3 regions of the Buttiauxella agrestis genome follow, and region 1 is predicted to be linked to each of the others. Evidence: predicted binding sites of a transcription regulator. Region 1 holds the regulator's gene; each other region holds the start of a gene.
What was found. Region 1 encodes Fur, which represses iron uptake genes when iron is present. Its sites were predicted from a motif close to ATAATAATGAGAACNACTATCAA; they were not measured.
Positions count from the first base shown of each region.

Region 1 (7,002 bases):
GCTGCCAGTATTCGATACCGGAACCGCCGAGCGGATCAACACCCAATTTCAGACCCGATTTCTGGATGGCGGCCATATCAACGATATCCACCAGCCCTTCAATAAACGGCTGCACCAGATCTTGTTCTTGTACGTGACCGCTTGCCCAGGCTTTATCCAGAGAGATGCGTTTTACATCTTTCAGACCCGCTGCCAACAATGCGTTGGCGCGATCTTCAACGACTTTAGTGACGTTGGTATCAGCTGGCCCACCATTTGGCGGATTGTATTTGATACCACCATCATCCGGCGGGTTATGCGAAGGCGTGATGACGATGCCATCGGCCTGCGCGCCACCGTTTTTGTTATGCGTCAGAATTGCATGCGAGATGGCAGGCGTTGGCGTGTAGCCGTTTGCCTGCTGCACAATGACATCCACACCATTTGCAGCCAACACTTCGAGCACGGAGATAAACGCAGGTTCAGATAACGCGTGGGTATCTTTGCCAACGTAGCACGGCCCGGTAATGCCATTTTTTGCACGATCTTCAGCAATTGCCTGAGCAATCGCCAGAATGTGAGGTTCATTGAAACTATGACGTGCCGCACTACCACGGTGGCCGGACGTTCCGAACTTCACCGCGTGTTCGCTATTCCCCACTTCAGGCTTCAGCACGTAATACTGGGCCGTCAGTTGGGCTACGTTAATCAAATCGCTCTGTTGTGCCGGTTGTCCTGCACGAGGGTGGTTAGCCATTGGCCTTTCCTTCTGACGCGAGGTGTTAAATTGTGCCGCAAACCTTTTCAATCAATTCCGCCGGGAATTGCATTGATTGCATGATGTGTTCGATCATGCTGCATTTACGGCCTGTATTGGTATTGGTGATAACCCAGTATGGCGTACCAGGAACATGCTTAGGTTTGGTCTGGTTGCCATTTTGCAGCAGCGTTTGCTCGTTACCTGCAAAGTAGACACGGGTGCGACCGTGCAGCGACTCGGTCGCTTCACCAAAAGCATGAGCATCTAAGGTATACAAAGTCGAAAGCACCATCATGAAACGGTTAACGGCTTTCTTTTGCTCCGCATATTCATCGGACAGCAGCAATTCACGCACCGCACGAACACGATCGCGTGCTTTGTTTACGGGTTTGGCTTCCGGGGCAGGTGCGGCAGTTGCCGCCGTCTGGCCGGTCGTTGCAGGTGTAGCAGGAGTTTGACCGGCGGTAAATTTCAGCATGCGCCGTAAAATATCGGACGCGCTTTCACCAATGTGCTGCGTGTGGCTGGCAATATAGCGATAGAGCTCGTCATCAACTTCAATTGTTTTCATCTTAATCCAGTGCGATATCTTTTCTGAATACAAGTTGTTGGGATTATAAGGACAAATCCCAACCTCGGGTAGAGCCAAACTTTTGTCACGCCACAAAGTCAGACTAAACTGGAAATTTGCGGCACCGCAGTGGAAAGCCGACTGTGGCAGAATGCCGTTATGATACCCTAACCTCACGAAGTAAAAAAAAAGAACTTTGCCATGAAATTGAATGCTCGCCTGCAAACTGCGCAACAATTGACTAGTAATTCCCCCATCGTCCTTATTCACGGTCTTTTTGGTAGCCTTGATAACCTCGGCGTACTGGCCCGCTCACTGGGGCAGGATCATCCGTTGCTGCAAATTGATCTCCGCAATCATGGGTTATCGCCGCGTAGCGAAGAAATGAACTACTCTGCGATGGCGCAGGATGTTGTCGAAACGCTTGATGAATATGGCATTAAGAAAGCCATTATTATCGGCCATTCCATGGGCGGGAAAGTGGCAATGGCGTTAACCGCCGTCGCCCCAGAACGTATCGATAAATTGGTGCTGATTGATATCGCCCCGGTGGATTATCAAGTGCGCCGCCACGATGAGATTTTCGAAGCGATCAATGCAGTGAGCCGCGCAAACGTGAAAACTCGCCAGCAAGCCGCCGTGATTATGCGCGAGCATCTTAATGAAGAAGGCGTGATTCAGTTTTTGCTGAAATCCTTTTCTGACGGCGAATGGAAATTCAACGTGCCGGTGCTGTGGGAGCAATATGAGAATATTGTCGGATGGAAAAACATCCCTGCCTGGAACGAACCGGCGCTGTTTATTCGCGGGGGAGCATCTCCTTATGTTGACGAATCTCACCGCGAACAGCTGCTTTCGCAGTTCCCACAGGCCCGTGCGCATGTGGTTGCCGGTGCTGGCCACTGGGTTCACGCCGAAAAACCTGATGCTGTTTTGCGCGCAATTCATCGTTTTATCGGTGAATCCGCAGCAAACTGATTAAAAACAAACCGACTGGCCGCAAGTTGCGGCTAACGCGTTGGCGCGCAAGCCATGCTGATGTATGATTGCGCGCTAAATTGCGCCAGAGCACCCCGCTCAGTGCCACCTGAATTCCCTGTCAGTAGTCTAATCATGGCAAAAGAACAAACGGACCGTACTACATTAGATCTGTTCGCGGACGAGCGTCGCCCGGGGCGACCAAAAACAAATCCGCTAACGCGTGATGAGCAATTGCGTATCAACAAACGCAATCAACTCAAGCGCGATAAGGTACGCGGCCTGAAGCGAGTGGAGCTAAAGCTCAATAATGACGCGGTAGATGCTCTCAACCAACTGGCTGAAGCGCGCAATATCAGCCGTAGCGAGCTGATTGAAGAGATACTACTCGCGCAACTGAAGCAGCATCTCAGTTAGTTTTAGTGCTATGTCCTGGTATGCAATGTTGCAGTCTGTGCACACCGGGGCGATAGCAGTTTCCGCACCACGAAGTGTTCTGCTATGATTGCCCTATCTGTGGCCAAATAGCAGCCACCATACCATTAAGTATCAAGAGGTTATTTTACTCATGGCAATCGTAGGCATTTTTTTCGGCAGCGACACTGGTAACACCGAAAATATCGCGAAAATGATTCAAAAACAGCTCGGTAAAGAAGTTGCTGAGGTGCATGACATTGCTAAGAGCAGCAAAGAAGACCTGGAAGGCTTCGATATTCTGCTTCTCGGCATCCCAACGTGGTATTACGGTGAAGCACAATGCGACTGGGATGATTTCTTCCCGACGCTGGAAGAAGTTGATTTCAATGGCAAACTGGTTGCTCTGTTCGGCTGTGGCGACCAGGAAGATTACGCGGAATACTTCTGTGACGCGTTAGGCACTATCCGCGACATCATTGAGCCACGCGGTGCAGCTATCGTCGGCCACTGGCCAACTGCGGGCTACCATTTCGAAGCCTCTAAAGGTCTGGCTGACGACGATCATTTTGTCGGTCTGGCTATCGACGAAGATCGTCAACCAGAACTGACGGCTGAACGCGTTCAGAAATGGGTCAAACAAGTTTCTGACGAGCTGAACCTGGCTGATATCATCAACGCCTGATGCCAGATGTGACGCAACTATTGGGTTGCGTCACATTGATAGATATTATCGATTAAAATAATCGCTACAAATTTTTAACTTTTCAGTTTGTCCCTGTACAATGAACTCCTGATCAAAAAGCTAGCAAGGCAAACAAATCGCGACTCAGCCGCCATTTTTTAGCTTGATTATGCATAATACTTGCGGTTCCCATTTAGAAGTGGCAGTTCTATAATGAGACGCATTCATCTTAACGCTCACCCTGAGTCCGAGCGAATCGTTAAGCAACAGGACAATTTCCGCATGACTGACAATAATACCGCATTAAAGAAGGCCGGCTTGAAAGTCACGCTTCCGCGATTAAAAATCCTTGAAGTGTTGCAAGGGCCGGTGAACCACCACGTCAGTGCGGAAGACCTCTATAAACGTCTGATTGATATGGGCGAAGAGATTGGTCTCGCCACCGTTTATCGTGTACTAAACCAGTTTGATGATGCAGGCATTGTGACTCGTCATAATTTCGAAGGCGGCAAATCCGTGTTCGAACTGACGCAGCAGCATCACCATGACCATCTGATCTGTCTGGATTGCGGCAAGGTTATTGAATTCAGTGATGATTCAATCGAAGCCCGCCAGCGCGAAATCGCATCACGTCATGGCATTCGTCTGACTAACCACAGCCTGTACCTTTACGGTCACTGCGCTGAAGGTGATTGCCGTACTGATGAAAACGCACACGAAATCAGCGAAAGGTAATCCGTATATTCTGCCTTCTGATTCAGAAGCCAGGCATAAAAAAACCGGTGAGGAAGCTCACCGGTTTTTTTATTGCTTACGCGCAGCCATTATTTGTTGTTAGCGCGAATCTCTTGCCAGATTTTGTCGCATTTGGCTTTTACCGCCTGGTCATTACCCGTGCGGGTCGCCTGAATGCAGTTCTGGTAATCCAGGGTACGCACCGTTTCTTTCTTCGCGAAATCCTGATGCTCTTTTTCCTGACCTAAAACATTTAACACACTCTGGCAGGCCTGGATTTTATCCGGGTTGCCTTCTGCGGTGTTAATACAAGCGCTATACGCTTGTTTCAATTTAGTATCTTCCGGAGCCGTTTTAGGTTGTTGCTGCGCACACGCACTCAAACCTAACGCCATCACCGTAATCAGAACTAGCTTTTTCATGTTTGATATCCTTAAGAAAACCGGGCGTGTTTAGCGCCCGGAATCACATCAGAAGATGGTGAATGGTGCGATAACAATAAATTTCACGTCACGCTCATCCTGGAAGATGTTGCCGTAACCACCGCCCCAGCTTGGGATGTCGGAATGGTTGTCGTATTGAGTGAAGTGCAGTTTGAACAGAGTGCCTTTCGCACGACCATCCTGAACGGTGTACAACGCATCAAGGCTGTACGCAGATTCTTTCAGGCGGTTATCCGCATCGTAGTAACCGTCTGTCGTTGGTTTGGAGCTTGGTTTAGCATCCCATGCGTAAACATAAGAAGCACCCACTGCCCAACCCGCAAGATTCCAGTTGCTCAGGTCATACATCGCGCCTGCAAATACCGCTTTTTCACCGTTGGCGTTGAAGTCAGAGCGGTTATCCCACCACACATCAAGACGACCGTTGGAAGAGGCGTAAGTTGGCGTCATACGCTGCAAGAAGTAGCCCTGTTGGCCATCGGCCTTAACCACGGTTCCTTCAAGGCGCAAATCAACCTGGCCGACTCTGTATCCGAGAGTCAATGCCTGCAACCATGCGGTTCCGTCGTACAGATCGTTCACGCTGCCGTCGGAAACTTTGTCACGCGTGCCGTAGAACTGGTAGCTGGTGGTTAACGGGCTGCCCGCGATATCAAATTTGTAGCTCGCCTTGGTGAAATACTGATCAACATAACCTTCAGCCTGACCAAATGCGGCCTCAAGAATCAGGTTATTTTTGAAGTCATATTTCGCACCAAGTGAATGTAAGTAATCGACTTTGGTGTTCTTATCGTTCTGATAGAACTTGTCCATTTCCAGGTGCCACGGAGCTTTATACTCGTTGGTCCACATGTAGGAGAAGCTCAGAGCACCAGAATCGCCATAGTCAAAGTTTGCACCGGCTTCTGCGCCCTGGTAAGTACCTGGCATGAAGCTCCAGTGTGGTGCTAACAGAGTTTGACCGGTTGGCTGAATGTAACCACCACGCGCCCATACCGGGCCGTATTTGAATTTAGCCGCTGCTTTATAAAGGCTGATGCCGCTCTTATCGCCGGAATAATCTTCGTCGTAAGCTTTGTTAGAAGAGGAGAATGCGATTTCATTTGGGTGACCGCTGTTAGCGTTTTCTGCCATTTCGATAGCAGTAAAGGCCGCAATGTCCAGACCAAACATGTCAGCGGCATAACCTGACTGGAAGTCCAGGTTTGCGTTCCAGGTGGAGTGCGCAAGGTTAGTTTCGTATTTACCCGTTGTGACGTCTTTACGGTCACGCTCACGCTGCCAGTAATAAACACCACCGGTCAGTGTTGAATCATCAACAAAACCTGCTGCTGTTGCCTGAGGGATGACTACTAATCCTGAAAGAGCCGTAACACCTGCGATTGCAAGCGCAAGCGCACTACGTTTGCCACTAAACGTACGCATAGAAAATTCCTCTTTGACGAATAAATAATCGCTGGACGTTAAAAGACGTCATATAGCGAAAAAAGTAAAAATGCCTAACGGCTAAAGCGGTTATGAATATTTGCCCGCATTACTGCTTTCTTAAGACTATTTTTCGCGACGCGAATTATCAACGACTTTGTAAGAGTTCATTCCGATATTATGACAGAGAGCACATAATTTATGAGTATTTGTAACAAATAGCGACTCAAGAGTTTTATCTTGATAATTGAAATTATTAACACACAAAACTCTATATGAGAGCGCTCACATAATTAAACAAAGAATTTTAAATGTTCCGATATTGACCGTGAATATTTTGCAGGAAGGAGTGTAAATAACATTAATTCGCAACGCGAATGTGAAGAAATGTTTAACCAGATGATTCTAAAGCGAAAAAAAAACGCCGCGATTTGCGGCGTTTTGTCACATATTGACCATGTAACCTAAGGGTTTATTCGCCCATTTTGGCCCAGGTATCACGTAGCCCGACGGTACGGTTAAATACCAGTTTGTCAGCCGTTGTATAACGGCTATCCAGGCAGAAATAACCTTCGCGCTCAAACTGATACGCTTTGCTGATTTCGGCATTTTTCAGACTTGGCTCGACAAAACCTTGCTTGATGACCAGAGACTCTGGGTTAATTGTTGCCAGGAAATCTTCAGCAGCACCTGGGTTCGCCACGCTGAACAAACGGTCGTAAAGACGGATTTCAACCGGCAATGCATGTTCGGCACTGACCCAATGAATAACACCTTTCACTTTACGGCCATCCGCCGGGTCTTTGCTTAATGTGTCCGGATCGTAGGAGCAATGCAGCACGGTCATGTTCCCTGCTTCATCTTTCTCAACACGATCGGCTTTAATCACATACGCATTACGCAGACGAACTTCTTTGCCCAGCACCAGACGCTTGTACTGTTTGTTGGCTTCTTCACGGAAGTCAGCGCGGTCGATGTAGATTTCACGGCTAAACGGCACCTGACGGCTACC
Region 1 is NZ_UIGI01000001.1:3,529,387-3,536,388, forward strand. It holds gene pgm (phosphoglucomutase (alpha-D-glucose-1,6-bisphosphate-dependent)) at 1-736, opposite strand, end outside; gene seqA (replication initiation negative regulator SeqA) at 762-1,310, opposite strand; gene ybfF (esterase) at 1,512-2,288, shown strand; gene ybfE (LexA regulated protein) at 2,424-2,705, shown strand; gene fldA (flavodoxin FldA) at 2,857-3,387, shown strand; gene fur (ferric iron uptake transcriptional regulator) at 3,670-4,122, shown strand; gene chiQ (ChiQ/YbfN family lipoprotein) at 4,212-4,544, opposite strand; gene chiP (chitoporin ChiP) at 4,593-5,990, opposite strand; gene glnS (glutamine--tRNA ligase) at 6,463-7,002, opposite strand, start outside.

Region 2 (7,002 bases), 600 kb from region 1:
CTGAACGCGTCAGTAAATCTTCCGGCATTTTCAGTAATTTGATTTTCTCTTCCATCAAATCCTGGAAATCAAAGCGGTCGAGTTCTTCTTTGCCCCGATATTCGCGCACCGCATTCAACGCGGTTTGCAGGAAGAATTGGTTGCTGACGCCGGGAATTTCTACCGGATACTGAAATGCCATGAAGATGCCTTCGCCCGCACGGTCTTCCGGCGATAATTCCAGTAAATCTTTGCCTTTGAAATGCACCTGCCCGCCGGTGACTTCGTAATCTTCACGCCCGGCAAGCGTTGCGGAAAGCGTGCTTTTCCCGGAGCCGTTCGGTCCCATGATGGCATGCACTTCACCCGGTTTTACTTCAAGGCTTAAGCCGCGCAGGATCTCTTTGTCCTCAACGCTTACCTGTAAATCTTTAATGCTCAGCATAATTTTCCCTTAATTCTTATCCGACACTGTGTTCGAGGCTAATCGCTAATAGTTTTTGTGCTTCCACTGCGAACTCCAGCGGTAATTCCGAGAACACGTCTTTACAGAAGCCGTTGACGATCATTGAAATCGCATCGTCCTGGGCTATCCCGCGTTGCAGGCAATAGAACAACTGGTCTTCACCGATGCGCGATGTCGTCGCTTCGTGCTCAAGCTGAGCAGTATTATTGCGGCACTCAACATACGGGAAAGTGTGCGCACCGCTGTCCGGGCCGATAAGCATCGAATCGCACTGGGTGAAGTTACGGGCGTTGGTCGCCGTAGGCATGATTTTCACCAGTCCCCGGTAGCTGTTCTGGCTATGCCCGGCAGAGATCCCTTTCGAGATAATGGTCGATTTGGTGTTTTTGCCGATGTGGATCATTTTGGTGCCGGTGTCAGCTTGCTGATGCCCTGCCGTCAGCGCCACCGAGAAGAATTCGCCAATGGAGTTATCGCCGCGCAGGATCACGCTCGGGTATTTCCAGGTGATTGCTGAACCCGTTTCAGACTGCGTCCAGGACATCTTGCTGTTCGCCCCTTCGCACAACGCACGCTTGGTCACGAAGTTAAGAATGCCGCCGGTGTTGCCGTCGCCAGGGAACCAGTTCTGTACGGTCGAGTATTTCACTTCAGCATCTTTATGGATGATGACTTCCACTACCGCTGCGTGAAGCTGGTAGCTGTCGCGCACGGGAGCCGAGCACCCTTCGATATAACTGACATAACTTCCCTCGTCGGCGACTAAAATAGTGCGTTCGAACTGGCCGGTTTTTTCGGCATTGATGCGGAAGTAAGTTGAAAGCTCCATTGGGCAACGCACGCCTTTCGGCACGTAAATGAATGTACCGTCGGAGGCCACTGCCGCATTCAACGCGGCAAAGAAGTTGTCATTGCTGGGAACGACAGTGCCGAGATATTTTTGCACCAGTTCAGGGAACTCATGAATCGCTTCGCCAAAGGAGCAGAAAATAATGCCCTGTTCGGAGAGTTTTTCACGGTAAGTGGTCGCCACAGAAACGGAGTCAAAAATTGCATCCATGGCGATATTCGAGCCTTCATGCACCGGGACACCGAGCTGTTTAAACGCCTCTTCCACTTCGCCCGTCAAATACGCATTGCTGCCGGGTTGCTGAACCGCACCCGGTTGCGACTCGCAGTTATCGTCACAACTGCCGCACGACGGCGCAGAGTAATAGCTGTAATCCTGATAATTCAGCTTTTCGTAGTTGGCTTTCAGCCAGTGCGGCTCTTCCATTTCGAGCCAGGCACGATATGCACTCAGGCGAAATTCCAGCATCCACTCGGGCTCATTACGCCGCGCAGAAATCGCCCGCACCACATCTTCGTTGATGCCGTGCGCCATTTCGTCGGTTTTCAACTGGGTGAAAAAGCCTTCTTTATAGGAATGGCTGCCCGCCCAGGTTTGCACTTCTTCAGACGTTTCAGTGTTACGTGACATAATCCCGCCTACACCCCAAAGCTTTCACCACAACCACATTCGTGTTGTGCTTTCGGGTTGTTAAATTTGAATATTTCGTTTAATCCTTCATGCACATAATCGACTTCCGTTCCGTCGATAAACGGCATAGCTGAAAGCGGAACCCACAGCTTTGCGCCGTCCGTCTCAAAAAGTAGGTCGTCAGGGTTAGGCTCTTTTACGGTGTCCAGCACGTAGCCAAAGCCCGCGCATCCAGTTTGTTTGATACCCAGACGCACGCCCAAAAACCCCGGCTGTTGACTCGCCAGTTTGCGAATATGTGAGCACGCATCAGGCGTGAGCGTTAGCCCCTTCCAGGCGAAGTCGGTGGGATCGAAGCTACCGGTTTGCACATCCATAATTCACCTCTTTTATGTTTTGCCGCCCAAAGGCCAATACCCTATGTTAATGATAACAATTATCAATACAACATCCTGATAACAGGGGTATTCATGAAATGCTGTATTTTTAGGCGTATTAATTAAGGATAGACCCTGCTGAAACTCTTGCAGGTGGTGAAAAGAGCTATTTAAGCCTCTGAAATCAGGAGGATTTGACTGCTACGGGAAAGCTTAGGTGATAGAAAGTAAAAGATGTATAGAGAATACCGATTTAAGTGATTGGTGGTTCCAGTGAGCACGATGTTCTTCATCGTCAATGCATAGATGAGCGTTCGCAATACCAGGCGGGTGTTGCATGTTCATTAGGGGGAGTGGTGCGCAATCACAACTTAGGCTATTTTCATTTTCATCAAATACATCTCACCCTGATTATGTTTAGGGGTTATCTGGCTAGAAATGAGGCTTTTATGAAAAACTTAATACTGGGTGTGATAGCAAAAATTTCTAAAATGGATGCCGAAGCCAAGCAACTGGCGGCAAAAGTCGAAGCTCAGTCTTTGCTGATAGGAGCATTGTTACTGACCATTGGTAAAAATGGCGGTATGAATGAGATGCTTGAAAACGTCCGAAAAGCAATCAATGCCGCTTTAGATACGGCTGACACTCCTCTGAAGACTGACGCTGAGATACTTTTAAATGAATTCAACAATCTTATTTTGTTAACGCAACTCATGGAAACAAACGATGCTGAGATTGATCTTGATGCTTTGAAGAGCATACCCGGAGAAACAGCGACTGACTGAGTTTATATTAGGGTGGTAAGGCGAGGCATGTCCTTGCCTTTCTGATAAATTGCAATCCGGTAAAACGCACAAAAGATAACTTGATGATAACCATTGCAACCGAAAGGTTAATTTTGCGTCCGCAGACCATCATGGATTTTGATTTGTGGTATCTGATGTATGCTGATCCTAAAATTTTCCACGTGACGAACTCTCCAGGGTTTACCCCGGAAGAGGGATGGAACCGGATGTTGAGAAACATAGGACACTGGTCCACGTTTGGATTCGGGATATTTTCTATCTTCCAAAGATCTGATGGTGCTTTTTTAGGGGAAACGGGGTTGGCTAATTTTCATCGTGGTATTGATGAAGAATTTGATAACTGCGCTGAGGCTTCATGGGTCATTTCACCTGCGACCCAGAACCGGGGAATTGCAACAGAAGCTGCCAATGCGGCACACCAGTGGTATGGTGATTCGTTTTCTCCGACCAAAACTTTCTGCCTGATTGTGAAGCATCATCCGGCCTCGATTCGCGTAGCTGAACATATCGGTTACCGTATTTATGATGAGTGTTTATATAAAGGAGCGGAGTGCTTCAAGCTCAAGCGTTTATGGGAAAAGTAATCCACTATTCCCATTTTTCCAAATATTAATAACCGGCAGCTTTGTTAGCCGCTTTTATACGCTTATTCCTTGCATCTTTTTCATTTTTATCAGTAGCCTGCATTATTCCACCAGCAGCATCTATCCAATCACTTGCTGTACACCCGGATAGTGTCAGGCTCAACATAAGCGCAAACATATACTTCATTTTAACTCCCTTATTTCCTGTCCATGTATAAAAAACGTCCGTGTAATACGCAAAGTATTTGACGCTGAATACGTTATTTTGACAAAAAATTTAAACATGAGCAAAAGGGAATAAGAAGCACAACTGTTTTGCGCATGACGTTACACGCTAAAATGCACATGCAATGCAACGCCACGCAATTCATTATCAAGAAGCGTTGAGGGCAGCCTTATTAGCCTCAAGTGCGTCAGCCGCACATTGCTGGTCCAGATGCCCGCCTGGTGCGCCGCCAATACCAATCGCTCCGATGGTCTGGTTATCAACTTTCACAGGAACTCCGCCGCCCAATAATAAGAAGCCTGGAATATCGCGCATATTCTTCGCATCGGCGTTATCCTGAGCACTTTTCATCACATCGCCAGTGGTATTTTTTGTGGTCAGCGCGGTATACGCTTTCATGCGGCTGGCTTCAACGGTATGCGGGCCTGCGTTATCCATGCGTTTAACCACTTTCACCACGCCCGCGCGGTCAACAATTGTCACCGCCACGTTGTAGTTTTTGGCGCTACAAGCCTGGATGGCGCTTTGGGCAAGTTTGTCAGCAAACTCGAGAGAGAGATTCTTTTCAGTCAGAACATTACTGGCAAATGCAGGCATTGCAGCCATGGTACTGAACAGAGCGGCCGCTAACAGGATGGATTTTTTCATGGTTTATTCCCTCAACTCGGAGTGATTAATTGACAAGAGTTAAGGTAACCAACTGCGCAAATCGAAACCATTCGGGTGAATACCTGGCAAACCAGGTAATTTTACGTAGTTCCTTTTAAACCGCCGTAAACTTTAATCAGCTTCGCCAGTGAATTGATTTCCAGCCGGGCAAATATACTGGCGCGATGCGCTTCAACGGTTCTTGGTGATAACGAAAGATCACGCGCCATTTCTTTATTCGATTTGCCCTGCATGATTAGCGCCATCACTTCTTGTTCACGGGCAGAAAGCGTGGCCAGTTTCGCCTGTAAATCAGCCTGGCTTTCACGTTGTTGCTGGATCAATTTCTGCTGCTCAAATGCCGCCCCTACCGTTTCAATCAACAAATCCGCATCAATAGGTTTGGTGAGAAACTCAAAAGCCCCGTTTTTAAACGCTCGACGGCAAAGATCGATACTGCCATGGCCGGTCATCATGATAATCGGCAAGGTACTTCCCCTTTGCTTCCAGCTTTCAAGCAACGTAATGCCAGATTTACCGGGCATACGAATATCCAAAAGCAAACACCCGTTCAGATTCTGCAACTCAGGCTGAGACGCCAGAAAAGTTTGTACACTGCCATAGGCCTGCGTTTCCCAGCCCATCGTTGCCAGAAGAGCGCTCAATGAAATGCGGATTGCTTCGTCGTCGTCAATTAAGTAGATTCGTTGCGTCATCACGCCTCCTGCTGTGTGAGAGGGAAAACCAGAGTGAAACACGCCCCGCCTGTGGCGCTGTTTTGCGCCTGAATGCTGCCATTTAACCGCTGCACCAGCGTTTCCGTCAGCGCCATTCCTAACCCAAGGCCATCTTTACGCGTGGTAAAGAAAGGCATAAATACTTGCTCTAATGCCTGTTCGGATAATCCCTGCCCGCCATCAGTGACGGTCAAAATGATGCTGTCCGCCGTCTGGGATGCATGGATTGCGACCCAGGCTTTGTCCGTTTGCTGCTGCGCCTGAATCGCGTTATTGAGCAGATTATGGAAGATTTGCTCAATACCTAATGGCGAGGCGATGAGTGGAGGCAGAGAGTCAGGAATCTGATTCATGACACTGACTTTGCCACGCTCGATTTCGTTCCCCAGCAGCATCACCACTCGTTCCCAAACCTGGCGCAAATTGACCGGTTGTAGCGCCTGTTCGTCATTGTGCAATTTTTCACGGAATGCCAGTAGCAGAGCGCTGATGCGTTTAGTTTGCATGACCGACGCATCCAGCAGCGGTTGTGCTTTTTCCGCCTGTTGCTGCTTAATTAAACGCTGCGCCGTTTGCGAATAGCTCAAAATTGCAGTGAGGGGTTGATTCAGTTCATGCACCATGCCTGCCGCGATTTCTCCCATTGCATTCAAACGTGCCAACTCTGAAAAATGGGCGCGTAAATTGGCAATGTTGCGCTGTCGTTTAGTCATCTGATACTGATTATAAAAGTAGATAACGACTGCCCAGAAAACACCCACCAGCAGCAAAACCAACCAGGGCAAACTTCGCCAGTCAGGATTATTCGTCACCAGTAAATTCAAAGGCTGTGAAGGGCTGGCGATGTCCTTTTCCCAATTCCACCAGTCCCCCTTACCTTCCGCGCCCTGCGTGATAAGCGGCGCATCTTTCCAGCTCAGGCTGAAATGGTGAAATTTCTGGGTGCGAACAAAATCGGCCAGCAACGTCGGCAAATCAATCAGCAACGACCCCTGCGGCGAGTTTATCCAGTATGTGCCTGCGCGCGCAGGGTTTATATCCGGGCGCGGAGGCTCATGGGGTTGGGTTTGCCAGCGCAGAATATAAGGGAATTTTTGCTGCACCACGGCAGGATCGCTGCTGTTAGAAAGCAGTGCAAGAATCACATCGTTTTGCGAAAGTTTAACTGTGATGTCGCGATACAAAATACGGAACTCCGCACTTTGCTCCTCATACTGCTGATGCAGCGCATAAACCACGACGCCACCGCCCGACAGCGCGGTGAGAATCAGCCAGATGAGTGCTTTACGCATCGCGTTCCTTAATGTGGGAAGGGTTGATCGGGAATCAAATCCAGCCTTTTTTACTGAATGTCACTTTCGTCGCTTCGTTCAAATCGTAGTTGCTCAGCTCAGAATGTTTAACCCAGGCAATATCCTGAAACTCTTCGTTAAAAGCGACATTACGGTTGGCGCTCACGCAGTCAAACATCAGGTAAATCATATAAATTTCTTCTTTTGAACCGTCAGCGTAAGTCTTCACGCGCACATCGTCAGCGAAGGTCCAGGGTTTAATACTGGTGATTTGCAGCTCCGTTCCTAGCTCTTCAGCAATCTCACGCAGCAACGCGTCTTCCATTTGTTCACCCGGCTCCATTCCGCCGCCGGATAACGCCCATTGCCCAGGGAACACACCGCGATCGTCGGCCATCTTGCACAAC
Region 2 is NZ_UIGI01000001.1:2,927,585-2,934,586, forward strand. It holds gene sufC (Fe-S cluster assembly ATPase SufC) at 1-424, opposite strand, end outside; gene sufB (Fe-S cluster assembly protein SufB) at 441-1,925, opposite strand; gene sufA (Fe-S cluster assembly scaffold SufA) at 1,934-2,302, opposite strand; gene iraP (anti-adapter protein IraP) at 2,752-3,087, shown strand; gene DY231_RS13930 (GNAT family N-acetyltransferase) at 3,171-3,692, shown strand; gene DY231_RS25235 (hypothetical protein) at 3,718-3,879, opposite strand; gene DY231_RS13935 (GlcG/HbpS family heme-binding protein) at 4,066-4,566, opposite strand; gene DY231_RS13940 (response regulator transcription factor) at 4,668-5,282, opposite strand; gene DY231_RS13945 (sensor histidine kinase) at 5,282-6,595, opposite strand; gene nudI (nucleoside triphosphatase NudI) at 6,630-7,002, opposite strand, start outside.
Region 2: the regulator Fur is predicted to act here: its motif matches at 2,346-2,368, upstream of sufA (Fe-S cluster assembly scaffold SufA).

Region 3 (7,002 bases), 310 kb from region 1:
CGCCTTTGCGGATTAACGGCTCGCCACTCTTGCTGATAATACGGTTCAGCGAGTGGGACAAACTGGCTTCGTTGTGGGTGGAAACCAGACGGCCAGTAAACAACAAGCCCCAGGTCGCCGCGTTCACAAACAGAGACGGGCTACGGCCAATATGTGAATGCCAGTTGCCATTGCTGATTTTGTCGCGAATTAACGCATCACGCGTCGCTTTGTCCGGAATGCGCAATAAAGCTTCTGCGAGGCACATTAATGCCACACCTTCTTGCGAAGAAAGTGAAAATTCCTGCAATAAACCCTGTACCATGCCCGCCCGGCCTGTTGCGCTCTTCTGATTACGCAATTTATCGGCGAGCTGATAAGCCAGTTTGTGGGTTTGTTCGGCGATGACAGGGGAGAGGCGAGCTTGCTCGAGGATCATGGGCACCGCGTCGGTTTCCGGGCGGCGCCAGGCGGCGGTAATCGCGGCACGCGTGACCGATTGCGGAAGAATTTGCTCAGCGAAATCAAGGAACGGCTGATGCGTTTCTTCAACGTGCGGTGCGGCTTCTTCACTTTCGTTGGCGGCACCCGCCAGCAGAGCCGGGAGTTCTGGCAATTCGTCGTTGTTTTCCAGGCGTTCAAGATAGTTAAAAATCGCCTGTTTAATTAGCCAGTGCGGTGTGCGGTCAATGCGTGAAGCGGCTTCTTTAATGCGCTCGCGAGTCGATTCGTCGAGCTTAACACCCATGGTAGTGCTGCCCATGCCAATGGCTCCCTTGCCCGTGATTAATCGGGCAGATAGTAAAGGACTGATAAAAGTTACCCGGCAATATCTATCATGTTGCAACTTTGTGCAACCTTGTTAAATGTGAGCTGGATAGCAAGCTGGGAAATAGATCGAATTGTTAAATTAGACCTAAGAAAGCGAGCGGGCTAATTATTTGCAGACAGGGTGAATTTACCGACGCAGTTAACAGTTTAGGAGGGTGCAACCGTGAAAAGCGTGAGCGAGTGCAACCTCCAGGAAAAAGCTATTTTTTGTACGGTGAATTTATTGTGAATAACGTGTTAAAACGCTTGCGAAATGAAATTAATAAAAACCTGTGCTGCGTTCCGGCATGGCAAAAATCTGGAGAACTTGCATGACTATGAGTACACCAATGCTGGTGACTTTCTTTATCTACATCTTCGGCATGATATTGATAGGGTTTATCGCCTGGCGTTCAACCAAAAACTTCGATGACTATATTCTGGGCGGTCGCAGCCTGGGAAGCGTCGTCACCGCATTATCAGCAGGCGCATCCGACATGAGCGGCTGGTTGCTGATGGGCTTGCCCGGCGCCATCTTCCTTTCCGGTATTTCGGAAAGCTGGATTGCCATCGGCCTGACCGTGGGGGCGTACATCAACTGGAAACTGGTTGCAGGCCGTCTGCGTGTTCACACTGAAGTGAATAACAACGCACTGACGCTGCCGGATTATTTCACCGGGCGTTTTGAAGATAAAAGCCGCATCCTGCGCATTATCTCGGCGCTGGTGATTTTGCTGTTCTTCACCATTTATTGTGCGTCTGGCATTGTGGCGGGGGCGCGTCTGTTCGAAAGTACCTTTGGCATGAGCTACGAAACCGCACTGTGGGCGGGTGCTGCGGCCACTATCATTTATACCTTCGTCGGCGGGTTCCTTGCGGTGAGCTGGACTGACACAGTGCAAGCAAGCCTGATGATTTTCGCCCTGATCCTGACTCCAATCATGGTAGTGATTGCCGTCGGCGGGTTTGACGATTCCATGGCGGTTATCAAGCAAAAAAGCATCGAAAACGTCGATATGCTCAAGGGCCTGAACTTCGTGGCGATTATCTCGCTGATGGGCTGGGGTCTGGGCTACTTTGGTCAGCCGCATATTCTGGCGCGTTTCATGGCGGCAGACTCGCATCACACTATCGTGAAAGCGCGTCGCATCAGTATGACCTGGATGGTTTTGTGCCTGGCGGGCGCGTGTGCTGTGGGCTTCTTCGGTATCGCTTACTTCAACAACAACCCGGCGCTTGCGGGTGCGGTGAACCAGAATGGTGAGCGTGTGTTCATTGAACTGGCGCAGCTACTGTTCAACCCGTGGATTGCTGGCATCTTGCTGTCGGCCATTCTGGCGGCGGTAATGTCCACTCTGAGCTGCCAGTTACTGGTGTGTTCAAGTGCAATCACTGAGGACTTGTATAAAGCCTTCTTCCGTAAACACGCCGGGCAGAAAGAGTTGGTGTGGGTAGGGCGTTTCATGGTGTTGGTGGTGGCGCTGATCGCCATCGCGCTGGCGGCAAACCCTGAAAACCGTGTGCTGGGTCTGGTGAGCTATGCCTGGGCAGGCTTTGGTGCCGCATTCGGTCCGGTTGTGCTGCTCTCGGTAATGTGGTCACGCATGACGCGCAATGGCGCACTGGCGGGGATGATCATCGGTGCTGTGACGGTCATCGTCTGGAAACAGTTCGGCTGGTTGGGTCTGTACGAAATCATCCCTGGTTTCGTCTTCGGCAGCATCGGCATTGTGGTGGTTAGCCTGCTGGGTAAAGCGCCAAGTGCCACCATGCAAAAACGCTTTGAACAAGCGGATGAGATTTACCACACCGCACCACCGTCAAAGCTACAGCCTGAGTAACATTTAGGGACTGCATATTCTCTCAAAGGCCGCATTCAGCGGCCTTTTTTACAAGTGTACATAAATAACCAAATTCTCTTCTTGTGTTTATTTTTGTGGTAATGATAATCACAATCGTTCTTCTTTTACTTTTCTTTACGTCTTTTGACCTGAGTTCACAGTTGGGGTGTCAGGAATGTTTGTTCCGTTTCTCATAATGTTACGCGAAGGCCTGGAGGCCGCGCTGATTGTTAGCTTAATTGCGAGCTACCTCAAGCGTACACAACGCGGCCAGTGGATTGGTGTGATGTGGATTGGCGTTGTAGCGGCGGCCGCACTCTGCCTGGGGCTGGGTATCTTCATTAATGAAACCACCGGTGAATTTCCGCAAAAAGAACAGGAGCTGTTCGAAGGTATCGTGGCGGTTATCGCGGTCTTCATTTTGACCTGGATGGTGTTCTGGATGCGCAAAGTGTCGCGCAACGTAAAGGGGCAGTTAGAACAGAAAGTTGACGAAGCCCTGCACAGTAAAGGCAACCACGGCTGGGCGCTGATTTTAATGGTGTTCTTCGCCGTCGCCCGTGAAGGCCTTGAGTCCGTATTCTTCTTGCTGGCAGCGTTTCAGCAGGATGTCGGCATCATGCCGCCGCTTGGCGCAATGCTCGGTTTGGGCACCGCTATCGTGCTTGGCTTCTTGCTTTACTGGGGCGGCATTCGCCTGAATCTGGCCGTGTTCTTTAAATGGACCAGCCTGTTTATTTTGCTGGTGGCAGCAGGGCTTGCGGCAGGGGCGGTTCGTGCGTTCCACGAGGCGGGACTCTGGAACCACTTCCAGGATATTGCTTTTGATCTCAGCAATGTTCTTTCAACGCATTCCCTGACCGGAACGCTGCTCGAAGGTATTTTTGGTTACCAGGAGACGCCGACAGTTAGCGAAGTGGCGATGTACTTTATTTACCTGATTCCGGCGCTGGTGCTGTTCTGCATCCCGCCGCGCATGAGCACTCAGGCAACAAATAACGTTCGTTAGTTACAACATACTAATATTTTATAGGGATTGGCCATGACTACACATTTTCGTCGTAAGGCTTTGCACGCCACGCTTTTCGCGTTCGCTTCTTCTGCTTTCGCAGTACAAGCCGCTGATGTTCCTCAGGTAAAAGTGACTGTCACCGATAAACAGTGCGAACCGATGAACATTACGGTTAATGCCGGTAAAACTCAGTTCATCATTCAGAACAACAGCCAGAAAGCGCTGGAGTGGGAAATCCTGAAAGGTGTGATGGTGGTTGAAGAGCGCGAAAACATCGCCCCTGGTTTCTCGCAGAAAATGACCGCTAACCTGCAAGCGGGCGAATATGACATGACCTGCGGTTTGTTAAGCAACCCGAAAGGCAAACTTATTGTTAAAGCAGCAGGGGAGCAGGCAGCGCCGAAGAACGATCTGATGGCACTGGCTGGCCCAATTACCGAATACAAAGCGTATGTCACCGCACAAGTTGCCGAGCTGGTGAAAGGTACCAAAGCGTTTACTGACGCAGTAAAAGCGGGAGATGTCGAAAAAGCCAAATCCTTGTATGCCCCAACGCGCCAGTACTACGAGCGTATTGAGCCGATTGCAGAACTGTTCTCTGACCTCGACGGCAGCATTGATGCCCGTGAAGATGATTACGAGCAGAAAGCCAATGATCCAAAATTCACCGGTTTCCACCGTCTTGAAAAAGCGCTGTTTGCGGATAACACCACCAAAGGCATGGAAAAATATGCCGAGCAACTGAATACCGACGTGCTGGATTTGCAGACGCGCATCTCCGAACTCGCATTCCCGCCGAGCAAAGTGGTGGGTGGCGCGGCTGGCCTGATTGAAGAAGTTGCGGCGAGCAAAATCAGCGGTGAAGAAGACCGTTACAGCCACACCGATCTGTGGGACTTCCAGGCAAACGTCGATGGCGCACAGAAAATCGTTAATCTTCTGCGTCCGTTGCTGACCAAAGATAACGCGCCATTGCTGGCGAAAGTGGATGCTAACTTCAAGAAAGTGGACACCATTCTGGCAAAATATCGCACCAAAGATGGCTTCGAGACTTACGACAAACTGACAGATGCTGACCGCAATGCTCTGAAAGGACCGGTAACGGCGCTGGCGGAAGACCTGTCTCAACTGCGCGGCGTTCTGGGTCTGGACTAAGTTTCGGGATAAAGTTTTATGGAAGATAAAAACAAAAACGGCGGGCATATTCCGGCTCGCCGTCGGTTGCTGAAAGGTTTGGGCGCGCTCGGTGGCGCCCTCGCCGTTGCGGGCGGTTGCCCGGTGGCGCACGCTGCAAAACAAGAAACATCGCCAGGCACTTTGCCGCCAGACGCTCGCATGGAAAAACAGCCGTTTTACGGTGTTCATCAGGCGGGCGTGTTAACACCTCAACAAGCGGCCATGATGCTGGTGGCGTTTGATGTGTTAGCCAGTGATAAAGCCGATCTTGAGCGCTTATTCAAATTGCTGACGGCGCGGTTTGATTTCCTCACCACCGGAGGTCCGGCACCGGATACGCCCAATCCGCGCATGCCACCGATGGACTCCGGGATTCTGGGGGCGGAAATTTACCCTGATAACCTGACGATTACGTTGGCGACAGGCACTTCGCTGTTTGACGAGCGCTTCGGTTTGCAGGGGCAAAAGCCCGCAAAACTGCAAAAAATGGAACGCTTCGCTAACGACTCGCTGGATGCCAGCCTGTGCCACGGTGATTTGCTGCTCCAGATTTGTGCCAATACTGCCGACACAGTGATTCATGCGTTGCGTGACATCATCAAACACACGCCAGATTTGCTTAGCGTGCGCTGGAAGCGGGAAGGGTTTATCTCTAACCACGCGGCGCGTTCGCGCGGCAAAGAGACGCCTATCAACCTGTTGGGCTTTAAAGACGGTACGGCGAACCCAAACAGCGAAGATAAACCGCTGATGGATGAAGTGGTTTGGGTGACGGAAAATCAACAAGAACCCGCATGGACTGTGGGCGGCAGCTATCAGGCCGTGCGCATTATCCAGTTCCATGTTGAGTCCTGGGACCGGACGCCACTCAAAGAGCAACAGACGATTTTTGGTCGCGATAAACACTCTGGCGCGCCGCTAGGTATGAAGAATGAGCACGATGAGCCTGATTATACTGCCGACCCTGACGGCAATGTGATTGCGCTGGATGCCCATATTCGCCTGGCGAACCCGCGTACTAAAGAGACGCAATCCAATCTGATGATGCGCCGGGGCTATAGCTATTCGCTGGGTGTTTCCAAATCCGGGCAACTGGATATGGGGCTGTTGTTTGTGTGCTTCCAGCATGATCTTGAGAAAGGTTTCCTGGCGGTGCAGCAACGGTTAAACGGCGAGGCGCTGGAGGAGTATGTGAAGCCCATTGGCGGCGGGTATTTCTTCGTGATGCCAGGCGTTAAGGATAAGCAGCACTATTTAGGGCAGGGGCTGATTGAGGCCTGATCTGTCGTTTGGCAACTACCCTCATCCTAACCTTCTCCCTGAGGGCGAAGGGGCTGTCCGGATTTCGCCCTCTCCTGGGGGAGAGGGCCGGGGTGAGGGCAATCCTTCCCCTGCTAATTTTTCATTTGCTAACAATTTGCCTGCCTGGTATTCATTCAATTTCTCTATTACTAGTCCTTTGATATAAAAGTGTAATATTTTTATGTCATAAACTGGGTGAGCGCGTGACGGAACGCGAATGTTGAATTAAAGTAAAATAAGTGTTGCATTTAAGATAAAATTTGATGTACTTAAAGCACGAGCGGTAGTTCCCGGCTGTGAATTTAAATCACATTGGAGATCGCGAATGGTAGGGTCCTGTACCGGACGATTGAACAAACTTCTTACCCGCACTATCCAGCGCGGAGGTGTCTCCTCCGGCTTCGCTATCTTCACCGCTAAAAAACCTAATCCTTTAACAACTCAATGTATTAACGATGCGCTAAGCGGCGTAAATCGTCTAACTGGTGCATCCTCTCAACCGGCAGTTCCTGGCTTAAAAGGAAGCCAAACCTCATCCGTTAGTGAACATAATCGCGCCCTTTGTCGTGACGCGGGAAATGAAACCAACTGTAAGGTGCCATCCATGGGAAGACAGAAAGCAGTGATCAAAGCTCGTCGTGAAGCAAAACGTGTGCTGAGACGGGATTCGCGTAGCCACAAGCAACGCGAAGAGGAATCGGTCACATCGCTTGTGCAGATGAGCGGCGTTGAATCTATCGGCATGGCCAGGGATTGCCGTGATAATTCACCAATAGCGGCGCGAAATGAGGCTCAAGAGCACTATCTTAATGCCATCGAGAAAAAGCAGCTGATCTTTGCCACGGGCGAAGCCGGTTGCGGCAAGACATATATCAGTGCGGC
Region 3 is NZ_UIGI01000001.1:3,217,999-3,225,000, reverse strand. It holds gene putA (trifunctional transcriptional regulator/proline dehydrogenase/L-glutamate gamma-semialdehyde dehydrogenase) at 1-742, opposite strand, end outside; gene putP (sodium/proline symporter PutP) at 1,122-2,630, shown strand; gene efeU (iron uptake transporter permease EfeU) at 2,806-3,639, shown strand; gene efeO (iron uptake system protein EfeO) at 3,673-4,797, shown strand; gene efeB (iron uptake transporter deferrochelatase/peroxidase subunit) at 4,816-6,099, shown strand; gene phoH (phosphate starvation-inducible protein PhoH) at 6,725-7,002, shown strand, end outside.
Region 3: the regulator Fur is predicted to act here: its motif matches at 2,726-2,748, upstream of efeU (iron uptake transporter permease EfeU).